2 regions of the Bacillus sp. VA13 genome follow, and region 1 is predicted to be linked to the other one. Evidence: a T-box and tRNA genes for the amino acid it is inferred to sense, from the RefSeq annotation. Region 1 holds a T-box; the other holds one or more tRNA genes.
The links. The T-box of region 1 lies ahead of valS (valine--tRNA ligase). A T-box ahead of a tRNA ligase gene usually reads a tRNA of that ligase, here a tRNA-Val.
Positions count from the first base shown of each region.

Region 2: it has a tRNA-Val gene. The T-box ahead of valS (valine--tRNA ligase) is inferred to sense a tRNA for this amino acid. The anticodon was not compared.

Region 1 covers NZ_JBVQPP010000001.1:1,279,301-1,290,195, forward strand. The annotation lists gene AC0C66_RS06700 (bifunctional folylpolyglutamate synthase/dihydrofolate synthase) at 110-1,402, opposite strand; gene valS (valine--tRNA ligase) at 1,462-4,104, opposite strand; T-box leader at 4,164-4,386, opposite strand; gene AC0C66_RS06710 (hypothetical protein) at 4,552-4,743, shown strand; gene cotN (spore coat protein CotN) at 4,762-5,787, opposite strand; gene AC0C66_RS06720 (LysM peptidoglycan-binding domain-containing protein) at 5,820-7,907, opposite strand; gene hemL (glutamate-1-semialdehyde 2,1-aminomutase) at 8,041-9,333, opposite strand; gene hemB (porphobilinogen synthase) at 9,363-10,337, opposite strand; gene hemD (uroporphyrinogen-III synthase) at 10,334-10,895, opposite strand, start outside.
Region 2 covers NZ_JBVQPP010000004.1:437,954-448,848, forward strand. The annotation lists gene cdaR (CdaA regulatory protein CdaR) at 1-761, opposite strand, end outside; gene cdaA (diadenylate cyclase CdaA) at 754-1,575, opposite strand; gene rsiW (anti-sigma-W factor RsiW) at 1,736-2,362, opposite strand; gene sigW (RNA polymerase sigma factor SigW) at 2,376-2,939, opposite strand; tRNA gene AC0C66_RS17470 (tRNA-Gln) at 3,168-3,239, opposite strand; tRNA gene AC0C66_RS17475 (tRNA-Tyr) at 3,244-3,328, opposite strand; tRNA gene AC0C66_RS17480 (tRNA-Thr) at 3,349-3,421, opposite strand; tRNA gene AC0C66_RS17485 (tRNA-Val) at 3,426-3,501, opposite strand; tRNA gene AC0C66_RS17490 (tRNA-Glu) at 3,505-3,579, opposite strand; gene AC0C66_RS17495 (2-thiouracil desulfurase family protein) at 3,760-4,215, shown strand; gene AC0C66_RS17500 (GNAT family N-acetyltransferase) at 4,229-4,711, shown strand; gene murQ (N-acetylmuramic acid 6-phosphate etherase) at 4,821-5,738, shown strand; gene AC0C66_RS17510 (MurR/RpiR family transcriptional regulator) at 5,752-6,603, shown strand; gene AC0C66_RS17515 (PTS transporter subunit EIIC) at 6,629-7,996, shown strand; gene amiE (N-acetylmuramoyl-L-alanine amidase) at 8,052-9,377, shown strand; gene AC0C66_RS17525 (glycoside hydrolase family 3 protein) at 9,405-10,895, shown strand, end outside.

The sequences.
Region 1 (10,895 bases):
TATGGATTGTAGCAGAGTGAGCGGGCTGAACTCTAATCGGGAATATTCAATTTTACACATAAAAACCCCGGCAGAATCTCATTTTCGATACTGCCAGGGCTGGACGCCTTTACTTCAACCTTTTGCGAATGTCAGAAATAAAATAGAGTGATCCGGTAATCAGCACAATTTCATTTGAGCCCTTTTTGCTTTCTATGAGTTCGAGCACATCGCCCGGATCTTCACTCCAGCTTTTATTGCTGATTTCACTTGCATCATAGAGATCTTTTGCAAGAGAAGCACGCGGGAAATCAAAAGAAGCAAAATGAATCGCATGCGCTATGGTTTCCAGTCTCCTAATCATGTTTTGATACGGTTTGTCCTTTAATGCGCTAAACACCACAGAAATGCGGGAATCAGGGAAACGCTGTTTCATCGTTTCCGCCAGATTTTCAACACCTTCTTCGTTATGCGCACCGTCTAAGTATACCGGCGGATGTTCCTGAACAAGCTCTAACCGCCCCGGCCAAACAGCCTTTACAAGTCCGCTTCTTAACGCCTCATCACTGATACGGGCAATGTTCTCTCTATTAAGCCACTCAGCAGCCAAAATGGACAAAGCCGCATTTTGTCTTTGATGTGTGCCGATCAGAGATGTCCGAATATCTTCATAACACTTCTCAGCCGTTTTGAATGAAAACTGCTCTCCGGCAGGCAGAGCCTCTTCATTGAAAATAACACATGTATCATGTAATGACTGGAACGGCGCAGCATGTCGTTCAGCCTCATGACGAATAACCTGTAAGGCTTCCGGCTGAGTAACAGCTGTAACAATTGGAATACCTTCTTTAATAATTCCGGCCTTTTCCCCAGCAATTTCTTCAATGGTGTTTCCCAAAATGTTCATATGGTCGTGTCCGATGCTTGTGATTACAGTTAAAAGCGGTTCAACTACATTCGTAGAGTCGAATCTCCCGCCCAGACCTGTTTCAAAAATAACAAAGTCGACCTTATGAAACTCTGCAAAATATAAAAATGCACACGCCGTCATAATTTCAAATTCTGTCGGCTGTCCGTATTCCGTTTGATCAAGCGCTTCAACGTGCGGTTTCATCTGATTGACGAGTGCTGTCCATTCCTCATCTGAAATCGGTGTCCCGTTTACGCTGATCCGTTCATTAAACGTAATGATATAAGGTGAGGTAAACGTTCCTACCGTATATCCGGCTTCTTGCAGCATAGAACGGATAAAAGCCACAGTTGATCCTTTACCGTTTGTTCCTGCGACGTGGAACGCGCGGATTTTCTTTTCAGGATGCCCTAACCGCGCCATCAGCTGCTCCATTCGGCCGAGTCCGGGCTTCACTCCGAATTTCAGCCGCCCGTGAATCCAGCTGCGCGCTTCTTCATATGCAGTAAACAATGATAATCCCCTCTTTTATAAGACAAGGCGGTTTCTCTAGAAACCGCCCCGGCTTTTCATTAGCCCTTCAGCTCAGCCATTCGTTTTTGAACAGCGTCACGCTTTGCCACATAATCTTTTTCTTTTTCACGTTCTTCATCAATTACGTGCGCAGGCGCTTTTTTCATAAATCCTTCATTTCCAAGTTTCTTTTGGACACGCTCGACTTCTTTCGTCAGCTTATCAAATTCTTTTTGCAGACGGACAATTTCTTCATCAATATTAATTAAGCCTTCAAGCGGAAGAATAACCTCCGCTCCTGAGACAACGGCCGTCATCGCTTTATCAACAGCCTCGATATCCGTGCCGATTTTTAGCACGCTCGGATTCGTAAAGCGTTCAACATATGAACGGTTCGCTTCGAGACGGGCTGCTATTTCGTCTGTGCTTGTTTTAATATACAGTTCAACCTGCTTGCTCATTGGCGTATTGACTTCACTGCGGATATTACGTACAGAACGGATCAGCTCAACAAGAAGCTTCATGTCAGCTGCCGCTTCAGTATCAGTATGCTCCGGTACGACAACAGGCCATTGACTTACTGTAATCGACTCCCCTTGATGAGGAAGGTGCTGCCAAATTTCCTCCGTTAAGAATGGCATAAACGGATGGAGCAGGCGCATCGTTTGATCCAGTACGTAAGCAAGGATGGAACGGGTTGTTTTCTTAGCCGCTTCGTCTTCTCCGTAAAGCGGAAGCTTCGCCATTTCAATATACCAATCACAGAAATCGTCCCAAATAAAGTTATATAAATGGCGTCCGACTTCACCAAATTCATATCGATCAGCAAGCTGAGTCACATGCTCAATCGTTTCATTTAATCGCGTTAAAATCCACTTATCAGCTACTGATTTTTCGCCTGACAGATCAAGCTCACCGTATGTCATGCCGTCCATGTTCATTAATGCAAAACGGGAGGCATTCCAAATTTTATTGGCAAAATTCCAAGTCGATTCCACTTTTTCATAGCTGAAGCGCAGATCTTGGCCAGGAGAGCTTCCAGTCGCAAGGAAATAACGCAGAGAATCGGCTCCGTACTTGTCAATGACATCCATCGGATCGACACCGTTGCCAAGAGATTTACTCATTTTCCGGCCTTGCTCATCACGGATTAAGCCATGGATTAAAACATCTTTGAACGGGCGCTCGCCTGTAAATTCAATACCTTGGAAAATCATGCGTGACACCCAGAAGAAAATGATGTCGTACCCTGTCACGAGAACGTCTGTCGGATAGTAGCGTTTAAAGTCTTCAGCCGTTACATCAGGCCAGCCCATAGTGGAGAAAGGCCAGAGCGCAGAGCTGAACCATGTATCCAGTACGTCTGTATCCTGTTCCCAATTGTCGCTGTCCTCAGGCGCTTCAAGCCCGACATATAGCTCACCTGTTTCTTTATGATACCAAGCAGGAATACGGTGGCCCCACCACAACTGACGGGAAATACACCAGTCGCGGATGTTTTCCATCCAGTGTAAATACGTTTTTTCGAAACGGTCAGGCACAAAGTTGACTTTTTCTTCTTTCTTTTGCAACTCAATCGCTTCATCAGCAAGCGGCTGCATGCGCACAAACCATTGGGTAGAAAGATAAGGCTCAACTACAGCCCCGCTTCGTTCACTATGGCCGACAGAATGCATATGATCCTCAATTTTGAAGAGGACTCCCGCCTCCTGTAAATCTTTTACGAGCTTTTTGCGGCATTCAAAACGATCCATACCTTGGTAATGCAGGGCATTTTCATTCATTGTTCCGTCTTCATTCATGACAAGAATACGTTCTAAATTGTGGCGGTTGCCAAGCTCGAAGTCGTTCGGATCATGGGCAGGCGTAATTTTCACCGCACCTGAACCAAATTCCATATCAACGTAGTCATCACCGACAATCGGAATTTCACGATTTACAATCGGCAGGATCACCGTTTTTCCGATAAGATGCTTATAGCGCTCATCTTCAGGATGAACGGCAACCGCTGTATCACCGAGCATCGTTTCAGGACGTGTCGTTGCAATTTCAATTGAACCTGAACCGTCAGCGAGCGGATAGCTCATATGATAGAACGCACCTTGAACATCCTTGTAAATGACCTCAATGTCGGATAGAGCTGTTTTTGTCGCAGGGTCCCAGTTAATAATATATTCGCCTCTGTAGATCAGGCCCTTTTCATAAAGCTTAACGAATACTTCGCGAACCGCTTTGCTTAAGCCTTCATCCAGCGTAAAACGTTCACGGGAATAATCAAGGCCAAGGCCTAATTTCGCCCACTGGCTGCGAATAAAGTCAGCATACTCTTCCTTCCACTTCCACGTTTCTTCGAGGAATTTCTCGCGGCCAAGATCATATCGGGATTTGCCCTCTTCACGAAGTTTCGCTTCCACTTTAGCCTGTGTCGCAATGCCGGCGTGGTCCATACCCGGAAGCCACAGTACATCATAACCCTGCATGCGTTTCATTCTTGTTACAATATCTTGCAACGTTGTGTCCCACGCGTGGCCAAGGTGAAGTCTTCCTGTTACGTTTGGCGGCGGAATGACTACAGAATATGGCTCTTTTGTCTGGTCACTGCCTGCTTCAAAAAATTTACCTTTTAGCCAAAAATCATATCGGTCTTTTTCAACCGCTGCCGGATCGTATTTCGTCGGCATTGTTTGTTCATTCGTTTCCATCATAACCCTCCAGCATGTTTAAAAATGGCTGAGAACAAAAAAAGAGCTCTTCATCCCTGTAAAAGGACGAAAAGCTCTTTCGCGGTACCACCTTTTTTCATGAACTCTATCAGTTCATGCACTTACAACGGATAACGGGTGTTTCCCGAATTTCTCTACTCTTCTTTCAAGAAATTATGCTCCCGGGCGACCTTCCAATCAGACAACATAAGAAGCCTTTCAGCAAACGGCTTCTCTCTCTGCATGCGCCTTTTTTGTACTCTTCCCGTTCTAAGCAGGTGTATTTATCAGCTCATTATATACATTATTTATGTTCTTTATTATAGTAAAAGTGTTTTTGATTCGTCAATCATCTTTTCCAAAAACACCGCTTTCTATACAAATGGGCAGGCACCTATTGCCCAAGTTTACATATAATGCTTGTAAATGCGTAGAGGAGGATGCACCTTGAAGAAACGATTCAGCTCTTATTCCCTGCCGCCGTGGGTCAGGCAAATTCGGCTTGTATCCGCGCAAGTGATTATCCCCATTACAATTTTTCAAGGGATCAGAACCATTTTCTTTCCGACAACCTTTGATGTTTTGCTGCTCGCAATCCTGATCTTGTTAGCTTGCGCCCTTCATTTAGACTGGATATAAACAAACAAGTCCGCGCCATTAAGACGTGGACTCGTTTTCAGCCTGAAATTTTTTCTCTTGTTCAATCTGATGAACTTTCATCACAAACGGCTCTATATTTTTCATTTGCCAATAAGCCTTTAATAATTGCGTACATTCATTTTTTTCATGCTGTCTTTTCCCGGTTTGATAACGGTTCAGCACCTTGTACATGGCTGCCGGAAATGCCATATAGCTGAGAAAAAGACTGACTTCCGCTTCACGCAAAGGGAATGATTTCGTGTATGCATAAAACCATTCGACGCATTCCGGACAAGCTTTCGGAAAGCCTCTGAACATTTTTGTATAAAAGCCGAGTAAGTCGTTTTGCGGCGGGCCGACAGACGCTCTTTCGAAGTTTGTGAAATACCCGGTCCCTGTATCATTATACAGAAAATGGTGTATAGACAGGTTGCCGTGGTTCATCACAACCCTTGAGTCACCCTTCTCTTTTGCCGACTCATACCAGTCCTCCAACCGCTCCAGCGCAAAATTCACCGCCGAAATGGTTTCTGAAAAATAGGTTACGGCCTGAAGTTCAAAAGGGGAAAGGTACCATTCCTTTTCCGCTCTGTCTACAAACTGTTCATAAAAAATTTTATCATGTTCCCACTTTTTTTTCGTTTGTCCGTAATAACGTTCAATATCATCACGTCTGATCTTTATTTCCTGAGTGGTTCTCTCGTGAAGGCGGGCTGTTTCTCTAAATAAATAAACATGTTTCTGATCCCGTTCTTCCTCCTGGTCAAATTGAAGCCATGGCATTAAATAATAGGAATCTCCGGATTGTATGCCTTCTGATAAAAACTCACCGCTATTTGTTCTGTAAACAGGAACAAATGAACGAAAACCTTTTTCCTCAATCGCCACCATATGATCTGTAAATTGTTTGCTGCGAACCGATTTCAATTTTTTCAGGGCAAATACGCCGTAGTCTGTATACACTTTCCACACAAGAGGACTGACAGGCTCAATAAATTGAGCAGTCAGTCCGTATTTCTGAAGAACCGATAGGGTATCTTCCATTCCATTCACCACATTTTCCGATCGCTTACGGCTTACGCATGGCTGTTGTTATATTGAGGAATATAGAGGATCTGTCCTGCTTTCAATTCATCGTCCAAGGCCAAAGAATTCATCCTGATCAGCTGCTGGGATGTGATTTCATACCGTTCGCATAAGCGTTCGATCGTATCTTCCTGCTGAACAATGCATATTTTCATTCTCGAAAACTCATCCTCTTCTTTCGTAAAGAGTTTTGTTAAATAAAGAGAATTATCACTTTCCTTCGTTTCAGCAGCAGGAGCAACCCTAGGAACAGCATTCGCTTCCTTCCTTTCAGTCTCTGAGGTATCAGTCAGCTGGAAGGATTGAAGAGCTGTTTCTTTCTCAGGCTCTTCAGCCGGTGGTATTTTTCTCACTTCAATTTCAAAGCTTTCTTCCTCTTGTTCTTCCTCTTCCAGCAGCTTAGGCGCTGAATAAAAAGAATCCTCCTCTTCATGTTCGGGCAGGAAGGTGCGGTATGCCGGTGCAGACTCTTCTTGATGTGCCTCCTCCGAGCTTGCTTTTTGCTTGAAATGAAGCTGAAAAGCAGTTTCGTCATTCTCCACATATGGATCTGAGGCTGATTTCTTCTCTCTGCTTTCTTCTATGGAGAGAACGGGCTGAGATTCAGTTTCAAGAGCCTCTTCCGCTTCTTGACCAAGCGCGGGCTCAGCATGTTCCGGTTGTGCTGTTTCTTTCTCTTCTTGACGAAGCGCAGGCTCAGTGTGTTCCGGTTGTGCTGTTTCTTTCTCTTCTTGACGAAGCGCAGGCTCAGCGTGTTCCGGTTGTGCCGCTTCTTTCTCTTCTTGACGGAATGCAGGCTCAGCGTGTTCCGGTTGTGCTGCTTCTTTCTCTTCTTGACGGAATGCAGGCTCAGCGTGTTCCGGTTGTGCCGCTTCTTTCTCTTCTTGACGGAATGCAGGCTCAGCGTTTTCCGGTTGTGCCACTTCTTCCTCTTCTTGACGAAGTGCAGGCTCAGCGTGTTCCGGTTGTGCCGCTTCTTTCGCTTCTTGACGAAGTGCAGGCTCAGCGTGTTCCGGTTGTGCCACTTCTTTCTCTTCTTGACGAAGTGCAGGCTCAGCGTGCTCCGGTTGTGCCGTTTCTTCATTTTGAGCCTCTTGGCGCAACGCATATTCTAGAATAGGAGACACTGGGGTTTCTGCTTTTTCCTCTGCAATCACAGTCTCTGCATGTAGTTCAGCTTCCAAAGCAGGCGATTTTTCCGCTCCAGAATCTTCACGAAGATCTGCCTCCGCTGGGGGGGCTGCTTCTTCACGAACATCTGCTATTGCAGCTGCTGGCTCAGGCGTTTCATTTTCTGTTTTTACGATCTCTTGAATCTCTATTTCTGAAGCATCGGGTTCTTCTGTTCCCGATGCTTCACGACTCTCTGCTTCCGGCTCCACAAGCTCTAACGGCTCGGCACCTTCTCGCGCCTCTGGTTCTGAAGCAACCGATTCCGGCGGCGCAGATCCTGCTTTTTCTGTTTCCAGTTCTTCACGGAGCCCCGCTTTCGAGACAAAAAGTTCTGGCGGTTCGGCTGGCGTTTCATCCTGCAGAACTGCTTCCGTTGCCGAAGGTGAACCCGTTTCTACTGCACTTTGTATCGGCGGCTCTGAAATCTCTTCCTCTCTGAATGCCGTTGGAGCCTCATATAGAGGAATCTCCGGCTCTTTGTCTGCCGTATCATCCAAAAGCCCTTCGATCGCTAAATCAGCTTGAATCGTTAAAATGCGAGAATCCGTTAATTGATAGTCAAATGCGTCAATAAAGACGAAGACATCCTGTAAATGGCTCACTTTATTTTTCGGAATGGTAATATCCACAGGAAAACAGTGAGTCAGTTCTGCGCTTCCATCCTCTCTCTTTCTGACTTCTTCAACAAACCGCTTATCGGTATAAAACTCTTCGGTATGTTTGTTTTGATCTATGTTGTACTCACCTGTAAGTTCAAGCGATCCTCTGATTGATACATAATCATTTACTTCCTGAACCCTAATGTCAGGATCTAATGAAATAGAAAGCAGTTCAGAAACTTCCTGTCCTTTTTGGAAACAGATCGATTCTTCTACAGAAAATTGCAATCGATGATTTTGCGGCAAGTTCATATCCTCCTTTCATCTAATCCTTAAAATTAGATGTCACTAAAGGTGTATGTATGAACTGGGGAAAATATGAGTTGGCGAACACAGAAAAAAACCGGTACAAGGATGTCCTTGATACCGGTTTTTGCTCTTATCCGCGGCTGATCTCAGCAAATACTTTCTCAGCTGCCTGGATTGTTTTTTCAATATCTTCCTCAGTATGGGCCGTTGAAAGAAAAAGGCCTTCGAATTGTGATGGCGGAAGGAATACACCTTCATTTGCCATGCCTTTATAGTAGTTAGCAAACAGCTTCAAATCAGATGCTTTGGCTGTTTCATAATTGATGACAGGTTCGTTTGTAAAGAAGAAGCCGATCATTGAACCTGCGCGGTTAAAGGTATGCGGAATGCCGTGAGCCTCGGCGGCTTTTGAAATGCCTTCTTCCAGCCTGTCGCCTTTTTTGATGAAATTCTTGTAGGATTCAGGTGTCAGCTGCTTCAATGTTTCTAAGCCAGCCGTCATCGCAAGCGGGTTGCCTGACAATGTGCCGGCCTGATAAATCGGACCGCTCGGAGCGATCTGCTCCATGATTTCAGCCTTGCCGCCATAAGCACCGACAGGAAGCCCGCCCCCGATCACTTTTCCTAAACAAGTCAGATCAGGCGTTATGCCGAAGTATCCTTGAGCACAATTATAATCGACGCGGAAGCCTGTCATTACTTCATCAAAAATCAGCAGGGAACCGTATTGCTCAGTGATATCACGCAGCCCTTGCAGGAAGCCTTCTTGCGGCGGAACAACTCCCATATTTCCGGCAACCGGCTCTACAATAACTCCCGCAATGTCTTCACCGAATTGCTGGAAAGCAAGCTTTACACTTTCTAAATCATTGTACGGAACGGTGATGGTGTTTTTCGCAATGCCTTCAGGCACACCAGGGCTGTCAGGCAGACCGAGAGTGGCCACTCCTGAACCCGCTTTAATCAAGAGGGAATCGCCATGCCCGTGGTAGCAGCCCTCAAATTTTAAAATCTTGTTGCGGCCTGTATAGCCTCTTGCCAAACGGAGGGCACTCATAGTAGCCTCTGTCCCGGAGCTGACCATTCGTACAATTTCTACAGATGGCACACGATCAATGACGAGTTTTGCCAGTTCATTTTCCACTTCAGTAGGGGCACCGAAGCTTGTCCCGTATTCTGCCACTTTTTTGAGGCTCTCTACGACGCGGTCATTTGTATGCCCTAAAATTAAAGGACCCCATGACAAGACGTAGTCAATATATTCATTTCCGTCAATATCATAGATTTTTGAGCCTTTTCCGCGCTCCATAAAAATCGGGTCCATGTCTACCGATTTAAATGCGCGAACGGGACTGTTCACACCGCCCGGCATGAGTTTTTGCGCTTCTTTAAAAGCCGCTTTTGATTTTTCATAGCTTCTCATCTGCCTCAACTCCTGTCAACTGAATAAAATTACTCCGCAAGCCATTTCGCTGCGTCTTTGGCATGATACGTAATAATCAGGTCAGCACCTGCACGCTTCATGCTTGTCAAAATTTCTAACACGATTTCCTTTTCTTTGATCCAGCCGTTCTGCGCTGCAGCCTTTACCATTGAATACTCTCCGCTTACATTATAAGCGACGAGCGGCAAAGTAAACTCATTTTTTACGTCACGCATGATATCCATATATGAAAGTGAAGGTTTGACAATCAAAAAGTCCGCGCCTTCCTCGACATCTGATTGTGCTTCGCGGAGTGCTTCCATACGGTTGGCAGGGTCCATCTGATATGTTTTGCGGTCTCCGAATTGCGGCGTGCTGTTTGCTGCATCACGGAACGGACCGTAAAACTCACTTGAATATTTCACAGCGTAAGACATGATTGGAATATTGACGAACCCTTCTTTATCAAGCGCTTTTCTGATTACCGTAACAAATCCGTCCATCATGTTTGAAGGCGCAATGATATCCGCACCTGCTTTCGCTTGGCTGACAGCTGTCTGCGCCAAAAGCTCCAGCGATTCATCATTGAGGATGACGCCGTCTTTGACAAGTCCGCAATGGCCGTGGTCTGTATATTCGCATAAGCACGTATCAGCGACAACAACCATCTCAGGGAAGTGTGTTTTAATTTCTGTGATGGCTTTTTGAACGATGCCGTGATCATGATACGCTTGCGTTCCGCAATCATCTTTTTCTTCCGGGATGCCGAACACGATGACAGATTGAATGCCCAGTTTAACCAGCTCTGCCACTTCATCCTTCAATAGATCTAATGATACATGGTAAACATCAGGCATTGACGGAACAGCTTTTTTGCCTTCCAGCCCTTCAACGACAAAAATCGGATAAATAAAATCCGATGGGTGCAAACGTGTTTCCTTTACCATCTCTCTCATTGCTTTTGATGACCGCAGGCGGCGGTGTCTGTTAAATGATTGACTCATATTCTCTCTTCCTCTCTTGACATGCTGCACATTAACTCAAGCATGCCATCTATTGTAAATGTATCAGGCGTATGCGATGTGATGCCATACGTCAGCAGAGCGTCCCTTGTTAAAGGTCCGATGCTGATACAGGCCGATCTGTTCGCCTGCCACTTTTTCAATTCTTCTCCCAAGACATGCATAAACGTATGTACGGTTGATGAACTCGTAAATGTCACATAGTCAAATGAATATTGGCCCGCAACCTTTTTCAGTGCCTCGATGCCATCTTCATCCGGAATCGTTTCGTAGACAACCCATTCTTCCACTTCAAAACCGAGCGGGACAAGCTCCTGTTTTATCACATCACGTGACAAATTGCCTTTCACCACTGTAATCCGTTCCGCCGGTTCAGCATGCTGCTTAAGGGCCTCCGCCAACTGTTCAGCGATATAGTCCTTAGGCATCACATCAACCGATACGTTATGCGTTTCCAAACGGCGAGCCGTTTTCTCACCGACAGCTGCAATTTTTTTATGCGCTGGAAGAATTAGCTGATTTTCGTTTAAATAAGAAAAA
Region 2 (10,895 bases), on a different contig from region 1:
GCTATGCTGACACCGTCAGGAAGGCTTCCTGTCCGTTCAATTTTAAAGGGCACTTTTTTACTCGGGCTTGTTACCGGAACGGTAATCTTGATGACCGAAGGCTCTACGTCGACAGGAAGCGCGTTTCCGTCTTTATCATAGACAGTCACTTTCGCTTCCTTTTCAATCGTTTCATCTGCGTTTTCCAAATTCACTGAAGCTTTTACAAGAGAAATATTATCAATCACATTTTTAGATCCGGTAATCTGCACATTTTTCGGACTGACAATCGGCTGCTCCGGAGAATAGCCTTTTTTCATCTTGCTTTTATTGTAGTACTCCACTTCTACAGGAAAGCTTTTGGTCGTCCGTTCTTGAATGGTCACTGTCGTAACAGACGGGTTGATTGAGATTGTCAGCCCGTCTGACACGTTTTTGGCCTTTAGCTCCACCTTATGTGTGCCGGTTTTTAAATTTTCCATGTCGGCATATATTTCAAAGTTCTTGGTCTGTCTAGCCTTTTTCACGGCGCTTGTCGAGCCTTTTATCGTGACATTAACCGTTTGCGGAACACCTGTCACGACGTAATTTTCATCATCATAATACGCTTTGACCGGAATATCGGTCAGTGTTGCTTCATCAATTGTTGATGTCGGAAAGAAAGATTCACCCGGTTTTTTCGGAGTCGGTGCTTGATTGCTGTTAACCGCCACATAAAGCAAGAGCGCGAAAAGCAGAGCAATAATTTTCACAGCCCAGCGGTTGTTTAAGAATTTATCCATTTTTCTTGCCCCTCCAATACCAGCGATTAGAAGAAGTGTCTCTGGTGTTTTTCTTAAACTCGGCTTCAAGCATTTCTTTCAGCGCTTCTTCCGTCAGCTCTCTGTGAAGGTCTCCGTTCTTCGCCACACTGACGCCGCCGGTCTCTTCAGACACAATAATCGTCAAACTGTCTGTTACTTCACTGATGCCGACAGCCGCTCTATGCCGCGTCCCCAGTTCTTTTGAAATAAACGGGCTTTCTGAAAGCGGCAGATAACAGGCGGCCGCGGCTATTTCATTATTCTTCATAATCACTGCACCATCATGAAGCGGAGTGTTTGGAATAAAAATATTGATCAACAGCTCAGAGCTGACTTTGGCATTCAAAGGTATGCCAGTCTCAATATAATCTCCCATTCCGGTATCCCGCTCAATGGTCAGCAGGGCGCCTATACGGCGTTTCGCCATATAATTGATTGCTTTTGTGATGGCCTCAATTGTTTTCTGCTGCGCTTCCTCCACAGGCGTGCCGCTCCTTGAAAAAAAGCGGCCGCGGCCAAGCTGTTCAAGCGCTCTTCTCAGCTCAGGCTGAAAAATAATAATAATTGCTAAAAATCCCCATGTTATCGCTTGGTCCATCAGCCATTGAAGCGTGCTGAGGCCCAAATATTGGCTGGCCATACGAACAAGCACGATCACTACAATTCCTTTTAACAGCTGAACCGCTTTCGTGCCGCGTATCACCATAATCAATTTATATATCACATACCAAACAAGGAGAATATCAACGGCATTGCCGAGGTACTGCAAAAAAGGGATATCCTCAAAAGCCATTTCCTCGTCCTCCAAGATTTCAGTCATTTCGTATTTTGTGTTGTACGTGTTACGCATATGTACTTTACATAGCGAGCCCATTATACCACATTTCGATTTGGCAAGTGAAATGTGCCAGCCCTCTCAGCCCGTAAAAAAAGAGCAAAGCGACTGACGCGCTTTACTCTTTTCCTTTCGGATTTAATGCATTGACTACACTTTTCCCCGCAGACTTCATCTTGTACCATGTCCAATCGAATAATTGATTGATTTCTTCAATCTGACCGGTGACTTGTCCAGCAGAGGCCATATACTTTTCGCCGTTTACGACAGTTACATCCCCGTCTATTTTGCCTTTAATGATCAGCTTGCCGTTTTTGACAGTCACATCGCCTTTGACCGTCTCACCTTCTGGCACGATCACAGTGTGGTTATGCACCACAAGATTCGGTTGCTTGGACACGCTGAAATTTTGGTCATTATGCCAGCTGTTAAAAAATCCTCCGCCCATCAAAATGATGAATACCGCAGCAGCTGCGATAACGGGATGGGTTCTGAACCATCTTTTCACAGAAGCTCTTTTTTTCTCCTTAGGCAATTTTGCCATGACATTAGCGGTAAAATCCGCGGGGGCTTGGACATGCGATGTGCTCCGGACGAGCGCTATAGATTTTTCCATCTCATAAAAATGCTTTCTGCATTTCTCGCATGTCTCCAGATGTTCATTTAATACGTGTTCATCTTTTGGAAGGATATCTCCATCAAGATGCATATGCATAAGCTGCACAATTTGTTCAGGACAGCTCATTTCATCACCCCACTTAAAGATCCCTTAATTGTTTTCTGAGAGCCTCTCTGCCTCTGTGAATCCGCGTTTTCACAGTCCCCACAGGAATGTTCAGAATCTCGCCGATTTCAATTAATGAGAGTTCGTCAATATACTTTAATACGATAACTGTTCTGTATTTGTCAGGAAGCTTTAAAATTTTCTGCTGAATCGTGTTTGAGAGCTCCAGCGACACAACTGCATCTTCAGGCAAAACCCCATCTGCGGCGATTTGTGAATACATGGTCAAGCCTTCCGTACCAGCCACCTCTGCATCGAGGTAATAATCCGGCTTCTTTTTGCGAATGCGGTCAATAGTCAAATTGGTCGCAATTCGATAAAGCCAAGTTGAAAATTTCCGGTTAATATCAAAACTGTCGATATTAACGTACGCTCTGATGAAAGCCTCCTGTGCAATATCCTCTGCCTCATGCACATTGCCAAGCATACGGTAGCAAAGCTGATAAATTTTATCCTTGTAAATATCTACGATGTCCGCAAATGCATCTTGGTCGCCTTTTTTGACTTGTTTAATTCTCTTTTTAATCATCATTTCCATATTTATCTAACCTCTGCCTTCACCGGTCTGTATGTATACGAGCTTCGTTTCAAAAGGTTTCAATTTTTTTATAAAATAAGTTTATCAAATTTTTGGCAGGGTGTAGATGGTAATTCGTGAATAAACTACCTTAACATTTTTTTAAAATTATTATACAGACTGAACAGTTAGAAGTTGGAATGATTTTAAAAAGAAAAAAAGACACCTTTTGGTCAAAGGTGTCTGTGACTGGGCTAGCTGGATTCGAACCAACGCATGACGGAGTCAAAGTCCGTTGCCTTACCGCTTGGCTATAGCCCAATAATGGTGGAGGGGGGCAGATTCGAACTGCCGAACCCTGAGGGAGCGGATTTACAGTCCGCCGCGTTTAGCCACTTCGCTACCCCTCCATATTAATGTAAGAAAAGAGTGCCGGCAAGAGGACTTGAACCCCCAACCTACTGATTACAAGTCAGTTGCTCTACCAATTGAGCTACACCGGCAAGATGGTGGAGGATGACGGGCTCGAACCGCCGACCCTCTGCTTGTAAGGCAGATGCTCTCCCAGCTGAGCTAATCCTCCAAATGGTGACCCGTACGGGATTCGAACCCGTGTTACCGCCGTGAAAGGGCGGTGTCTTAACCGCTTGACCAACGGGCCGTTTGTGTTCTCGTCGAGCTGACAAAAGTTATTATATACAGGTTACACCCCCTTTGTAAAGAGAAAAATTAAATTTTTTATTTTCAAACTTTTTAACTCCTTTTTTAACTGAAAAAGCCTCCCAACATTTATCATTTCTTTTATGATAGAGACAAGCGAATCAAGAGAGGAGAAACCAATATGATACTAGTCAGCTCTTGCCTTGGCGGCATTGAATGCAGATATAACGGCTCTCACGCCGCATCAGAGAAAATCAGAAAACTCATCGATGAAAATGAAGCAGTCATGGCTTGTCCTGAGCTTCTCGGCGGCTTTTCAACTCCTCGTGAACCTGCAGAAATCATCGGAGGCACCGGCGAGGATGTTCTCAATGGAACCGCAAAAATCGTGACAGCTTCAGGAGAAGATGTAACAGAATTATATATGGAAGGCGCCGCTAAAACATTAGCTTACGCAAAAGAAATCAATGCCTCTGCCGTCATATTAAAAGAAAACAGTCCGTCGTGCGGAAGCAGTTTTATCTATAACGGCACATTCTCCGGCCAAAAAATCGCCGGCAGCGGAGTGACCGCCGCACTGTTAAAACGAGCGGGCTACCATGTCATTTCGGAAAACCAGTTAGACGACATATTGTAAGGAGGGCAACCACATGACTCAAGACATTTCTTTATCCTTCTATAAGCCTGAACATTTGCCGGAGCTCCAATCATTTACTCTAAAAAACGATGAAAAACGCTTTACCTCTCTCCCCAAAGAGGTGCTGACTCAGGCCCTGAGCATACGGGACCGGTATCCGGTTGTCATCTTAAAAGACGATTTGCCTGTCGGTTTTTTCATTTTACATACATCAAAAGAAACGCTTGCTCCGTATTCTAACAATCCATTCGCTTTACTGCTCAGCTCTCTGTCCTTACACGCAGTGCATCACGGAAAAGGCTATGCAAAAAAAGCAATGCTTCAGCTTCCCTCTTTTGTGAGCGGTTATTTTCCATGGTGCGATGAAATTATTTTGGCCGTCAATCATCTCAACACACGCGCAAAGCACCTTTATATGAAAAGCGGGTTCCTTGATAAAGGACGGCGAAGAATCGGACCGCTTGGAGAGCAGCTGATCCTTCATTACTTCTTATAGTCTTGGGTGAAATAAAATTTCAAAAATTTTAAAACATAGTTGAAATATCATAACAGAAATGAATATACTGAATATTAAAATATATTATTTTTAAACAGGGGGCCTCCTCATGTCAAAATCATTAAACCTTCACCGTCTTACAACGGAATCACGCAATAGCCAAACAGCTGAAATCCACAAAGCAAACACACTCGGCATCCTCAAAATGATCAACAACGAAGATTTGAAAGTCGCAGCCGCCGTTCAGCAGGTTCTCCCCGATATCAAAACAGCTGTAGACTGCGCCTACGACTCGTTTCAAAATGGAGGCCGGCTTATATACACAGGCGCCGGTACAAGCGGCAGACTCGGTGTCATGGATGCTGTTGAATGTCCTCCCACCTACAGCGTAAGCCCAGATCAGGTTATCGGAATCATGGCTGGCGGGCCTAAAGCATTTTTGCAGGCAGCAGAGGGCATTGAAGACAGTGAAAAAGCAGGAGCCGAAGATTTAAAAAACATACAACTCACTTCAAACGACACCGTCATTGCCATCGCAGCAAGCGGCCGTACACCTTATGCCGCAGGCGCCCTAACATACGCCCGTAAAGTCGGAGCCCACACCATCGCCCTTACCTGTAATGAAAATTCCGCCATCAGCAAGGCGGCGGATCACAGCATCGAGGTTGTCGTCGGACCTGAGGCCATTACAGGATCAACACGTATGAAAGCCGCAACTGCTCATAAAATGATTCTAAACATGATATCCACGGCAGTCATGGTCAAAATCGGCAAGGTTTACGAAAACTTGATGGTAGACGTCAATGTCAGCAACAAAAAACTAAAAGAACGGGCCATCAGCATCATCCAAAGCCTCACAAACGCTTCATACGACACAGCCAGACACACTCTGGAACAAGCCAATCATCACGTCAAAACAGCAATCGTCATGCTCAAAACAAGCACAGATCAGGAACAAGCTAAAACATTGCTTGATGAAACAAACGGTTTTATAGACAAAGCAATCGAAAATTACCATTCAAGATAAGGAGAGACCAAGAATGGCAACAGGCGGTTTAGCGATCATCCAATCAATGAAGCACAAGCTCCCTCCATCCGAGCGTAAACTTGCAGATTACATCCTAACTCATCCCCACAAAGCTATAGAAAGCACTGTCAGTGAAATCAGTGCCTTAGCCAATTCAAGTGACGCTGCCGTCATCAGGCTCTGCAAATCACTCGGACTAAAGGGATTTCAAGATTTAAAAATGAGAGTGGCAGGCGATCTGGCAAAGCCAGCTGTACAAGGCTATCGGGACATTGCGCCTCACGAACCGCTGTCCTCCATTTCTGAAAAAGCGGCCGGCAATGCCATTCAAGCCATTCAGGATACTTCAGACCTGATGGACTACAAAGAGCTTGAACGAGCGGTTTCTCTGCTTCTCAAAGCTCAAACCGTGCATTTTATCGGGGTCGGGGCTTCCGGCATTGTCGCCAAGGACGCCCAGCAAAAGTGGCTTCGCATTCATAAACAAGCAACCGCGTTCACAGACACTCATCTTGTGGCATCATTAATCGCAAATGCAGATAAGGATGACATCGTATTCGCTATTTCGTTTTCGGGAGAGACGCAGGAAATCATTGAACTGCTCACGATGGCTAAGGAAAAAGGCATCACAACGATCAGTCTGACACAATTCAGCCAGACATCCGTCTCCGCGCTGGCTGATGTCCCGTTGTACACAGCGCACTCCAACGAAGCCCTGATTCGAAGTGCAGCCACTTCCTCCCGCCTCGCCCAGCTTTTTATGATTGATGTTTTGTTTTTAGGCATGGCGGCTGAGCAGTATGAAGAAACAACCGGCTATATCGATAAAACGAGAGCAGCCATACAATCTATGAGAAAAAAATAAGGCATCTGGAAGAGGAGGGGTTTTGATGAGCAAAGAAAATAACTACGATCATCTCGCAAAGAAAATCCTTGAACTATGCGGAGGAAAATCCAATATTTCCTCGTATACGCATTGCATGACACGCCTGCGTATTACGCCTTACGATGAAAGCAAAGCAGATGCTCAGGCTTTAAGAGAGCTTGACGGCGTATTGGGGGTCGTCGAAGCTGAAACCATACAAATCATCCTCGGCACAGGAGTCGTCAACCATGTCACAGCCGCTTTCTCAAAGCTCGTGTCAGCAGAAGAAGGTGTCGACGTCAAAGAAGCTGCGGCCAAAAAGAAAGCCGACATAAACCGAAAAAACGCCACTCCTTTTAAACTTTTCTTACGTAAAATTGCCAGCATCTTTATCCCTCTTATTCCCGCACTCGTCGCTTCCGGTTTAATCACTGGGATTACCAAAGCAATCATTCAAGCCGGCTGGCTCTCTGCAGAATCACAAACCGCTGTTATCCTGACAGTCATCGGATCAGGATTGTTCACTTATCTCGGCATTCTCGTCGGCATTAATGCATCGAAAGAATTTGGCGGGACACCCGCTCTTGGAGCTCTGGCGGGGATCTTGATTACGAATCCGGAGATCGCAAAGATCAGTTTATTCGGGGAACAGCTTCTTCCGGGCAGGGGAGGTCTGATCGGAGTTCTTTTCGCAGCCATATTCATTGCTTACACCGAACAATTTATCCGCCGTTTTATTCCTCAATCACTTGATATCATTGTCACCCCAACCGTTTCACTGTTAATCACCGGAATCGTAACGTATGTCATATTTATGCCTTTAGGCGGCTTCATTTCTGATGCTATTACATCCGGCCTTCTGTCCATCCTGGACATCGGCGGCATCGCTGCAGGCTTTATTCTGGGCGCTACCTTCCTACCTCTCGTCGTGACCGGACTGCATCAAGGCTTGACGCCTGTGCACATGGAACTGATCAATTCAATCGGCAATGATCCTCTGCTTCCTATTTTGGCTATGGGAGGCGCGGGACAGGTAGGCGCCGCCTTTGCCATCTTTGTGAAAACGAAAAAATCAACATTGAGGAAAGCAATCGCCGGTGGGCTTCCGTCGGGGCTGCTTGGTATTGGTGAACCGCTTATTTTCGGAGTCACGCTGCCACTTGGCCGTCCGTTTTTAACAGCGTGCTTAGGTGCTGGAATCGGCGGCGCCTTTCAAGCTTATTTTCAGGTAGCCACCATTGCCATTGGTGTTTCCGGGCTGCCGCTTTCCTTTCTCGTCCTGTCTTCGCAAATCATCCTATATATCATCGGACTCTTTATTTCCTATGCGGCCGGCTTTTTATTGACCTATGCATTCGGATATAAAGAAGAAATGGCTTCCCAGTTCGATTAAATGGTTTCTGTTTCTGGGATAGTAAACGGATAGAAGCACGGAAAGGAGCAAGCCAGTGAAAACAAAGATACTGTTCTTATTCAGTGCCATTTTCACCCTATCTATATTGACGCCAAACGAAACCTTCGCGCAAACAGCAGACAACTTGGTTGAGCCGAAAACCATAAATGCAGAAACTGCACAATTCTCGTCGAAGAAACTAAGGAAGGTTGATCAGATGATAGAACGGGATATTGCAGCAGGATTTCCAGGCGCCGTTCTTGTCGTCGTGAGGGATGGCCGCATCATAAAAAAAGAAGCATACGGCTACAGTAAAAAGTACGAAGGATCAGAACTGCTGAGCCGTCCGGCAAAAATGAAAACCCGCACGATGTTTGACTTGGCCTCAAATACAAAAATGTACGCAACTAATTTTGCATTGCAGCGCTTAGTCAGCCAAGGAAAACTCGATGTCCATGAAAAGGTTTCTGCATATTTGCCAGATTTCAAGGATCAGCCGGGAGACCTTATTAAAGGAAAAGACAAGATTCGAGTCATTGATGTCCTCCAGCACCAATCAGGACTCCCCTCAAGCTTTTACTTTTACACGCCGGAAAAAGCCGGGATGTACTATTCTCAGGAGCGGGACAAAACGATTGAATATTTAACGAAAATTCCGCTCGATTATCAAACAGGAACAAAACACGTGTACAGTGACATTGGATATATGCTCCTCGGCTGTATTGTCGAAAAACTCACAGGCAAACCGCTTGATGTCTACGCGGAGCAAGAGCTCTACAAGCCGTTGAAGCTGAAGCATACCTTGTACAATCCGCTGCAAAAAGGCTTTAAACCAAAGCAGTTCGCAGCTACTGAACGTATGGGCAATACACGGGACGGCGTTATTCATTTCCCTAGCATCCGTACAAACACGCTGCAAGGAGAAGTGCATGACGAAAAAGCGTTTTACTCAATGGATGGCGTGTCTGGCCATGCCGGATTGTTCTCAAATGCAGATGATATGGCCATTCTGCTGCAGGTCATGTTAAACAAAGGATCATACCGAAACGTTTCTTTATTTGATCAGAAAACAACCGACCTATTTACAGCACCTTCAGCAACAGATCCGACATTCGCTCTTGGCTGGCGTCGAAACGGAAGTAAAAGCATGGAATGGATGTTTGGCCCTTATGCCAGCGAAAATGCTTACGGACATACCGGCTGGACAGGGACAGTTACTATCATTGATCCAACATACAATTTAGGCATTGCCTTATTAACAAACAAAAAGCATTCACCAGTTGCTGATCCAGAGGAAAATCCAAATGTGTTTGAGGGGGATCAATTTCCAACAGGCAGTTATGGGAGCGTCATTACCGCGATCTATGAAGCGATGGAATGAATGATTCGACGATAGGAGGAAGTTTATATGAAACCTGTATTTCCGCTTATCCTTTCAGCCGTTCTCTTTCTTTCATGTTTTTTTGGCACCAGTCAGACAAAAGCCGCTTCATCCAGCGGCTCAGCCGACGCCAAGCAGATTGTCAATCGCATGACGTTAGATGAAAAACTCGGCCAGATGCTGATGCCAGATTTCAGAAATTGGCAAAAGGAAGGCGAGTCCTCTCCGCAAGCCCTTACAGAAATGAATGAGGAAGTCGCCGACCTTATCAAGAAGTATCAATTCGGCGGCGTCATCCTTTTTGCAGAAAATGTAAAGACAACGAGGCAAACTGTACAGCTGACAGACGCTTACCAAAAGGCGAGCCCTAAAATCCCGCTCATGCTGAGTATTGATCAGGAAGGCGGCATCGTAACGAGATTAGGGGAGGGCACTAATTTCCCAGGGAATATGGCGCTAGGCGCAGCCAGAAGCAGAATCAATGCCTATCAGACCGGCACCCTTATTGGAAAGGAGCTCTCTGCCTTAGGCATTAATACAGATTTTAGCCCTGTAATGGACATTAATAATAATCCTGATAATCCGGTAATCGGCGTACGGTCATTCAGCTCTAATCGAGAACTGACAGCACGACTCGGTTTATATACGATGAAGGGTTTGCAGCGGCAAGATATCGCCTCTGCCCTCAAACATTTCCCGGGACATGGAGACACTGACGTTGACAGCCATTACGGATTGCCGCTTGTTTCCCATAGCCAAGAACGGCTTCGTGAGGTCGAGCTCTATCCTTTTCAAAGAGCAATCGATGACGGTGCTGATATGGTGATGACAGCACACGTTCAATTTCCTGCCTTTGACGACACCACATACAAAAGCAAACTCGATGGATCGGACATTCTGGTGCCGGCTACACTCTCGAAAAAAGTGATGACAGGTCTTCTTCGTCAGGAAATGGGCTTTAATGGCGTCATCATTACTGATGCTCTCAATATGAAAGCAATCGCAGATCATTTCGGCCAGGAAGAGGCTGTAGTCATGGCTATAAAAGCCGGTGTCGATATTGCATTAATGCCTGCCTCAGTTACTTCTCTGAAAGAAGAACAGAAATACGCACGTGTTATTCAAGCTTTAAAAGAAGCAGTGAAAAACGGAGACATTCCTGAACATCAAATCAACAAATCGGTTGAAAGAATCATTTCCCTGAAAATAAAACGCGGTATGTATCCAGATCGAAACGACGACAGCATAAAAGAAAAAATAGCCAAAGCCCAGAAAATCGTAGGAAGCAAGCGTCACCTGAAAGCGGAGAAAAAAATAGCTGAAAAAGCAGTGACGGTATTAAAAAATGAACAGCACACCTTGCCGTTCAAGTCTAAAAAAGACAGCCGAATCTTAATTGTCGCGCCCTACGAAGAACAAATTGCTTCAATTGAACAAACCATTCGCGATCTCGTCAAGCGAAAGAAAATCAAACCCGTGTCCCTCAGCAAAATGAATTTTGCCAACCAAGTATTTAAT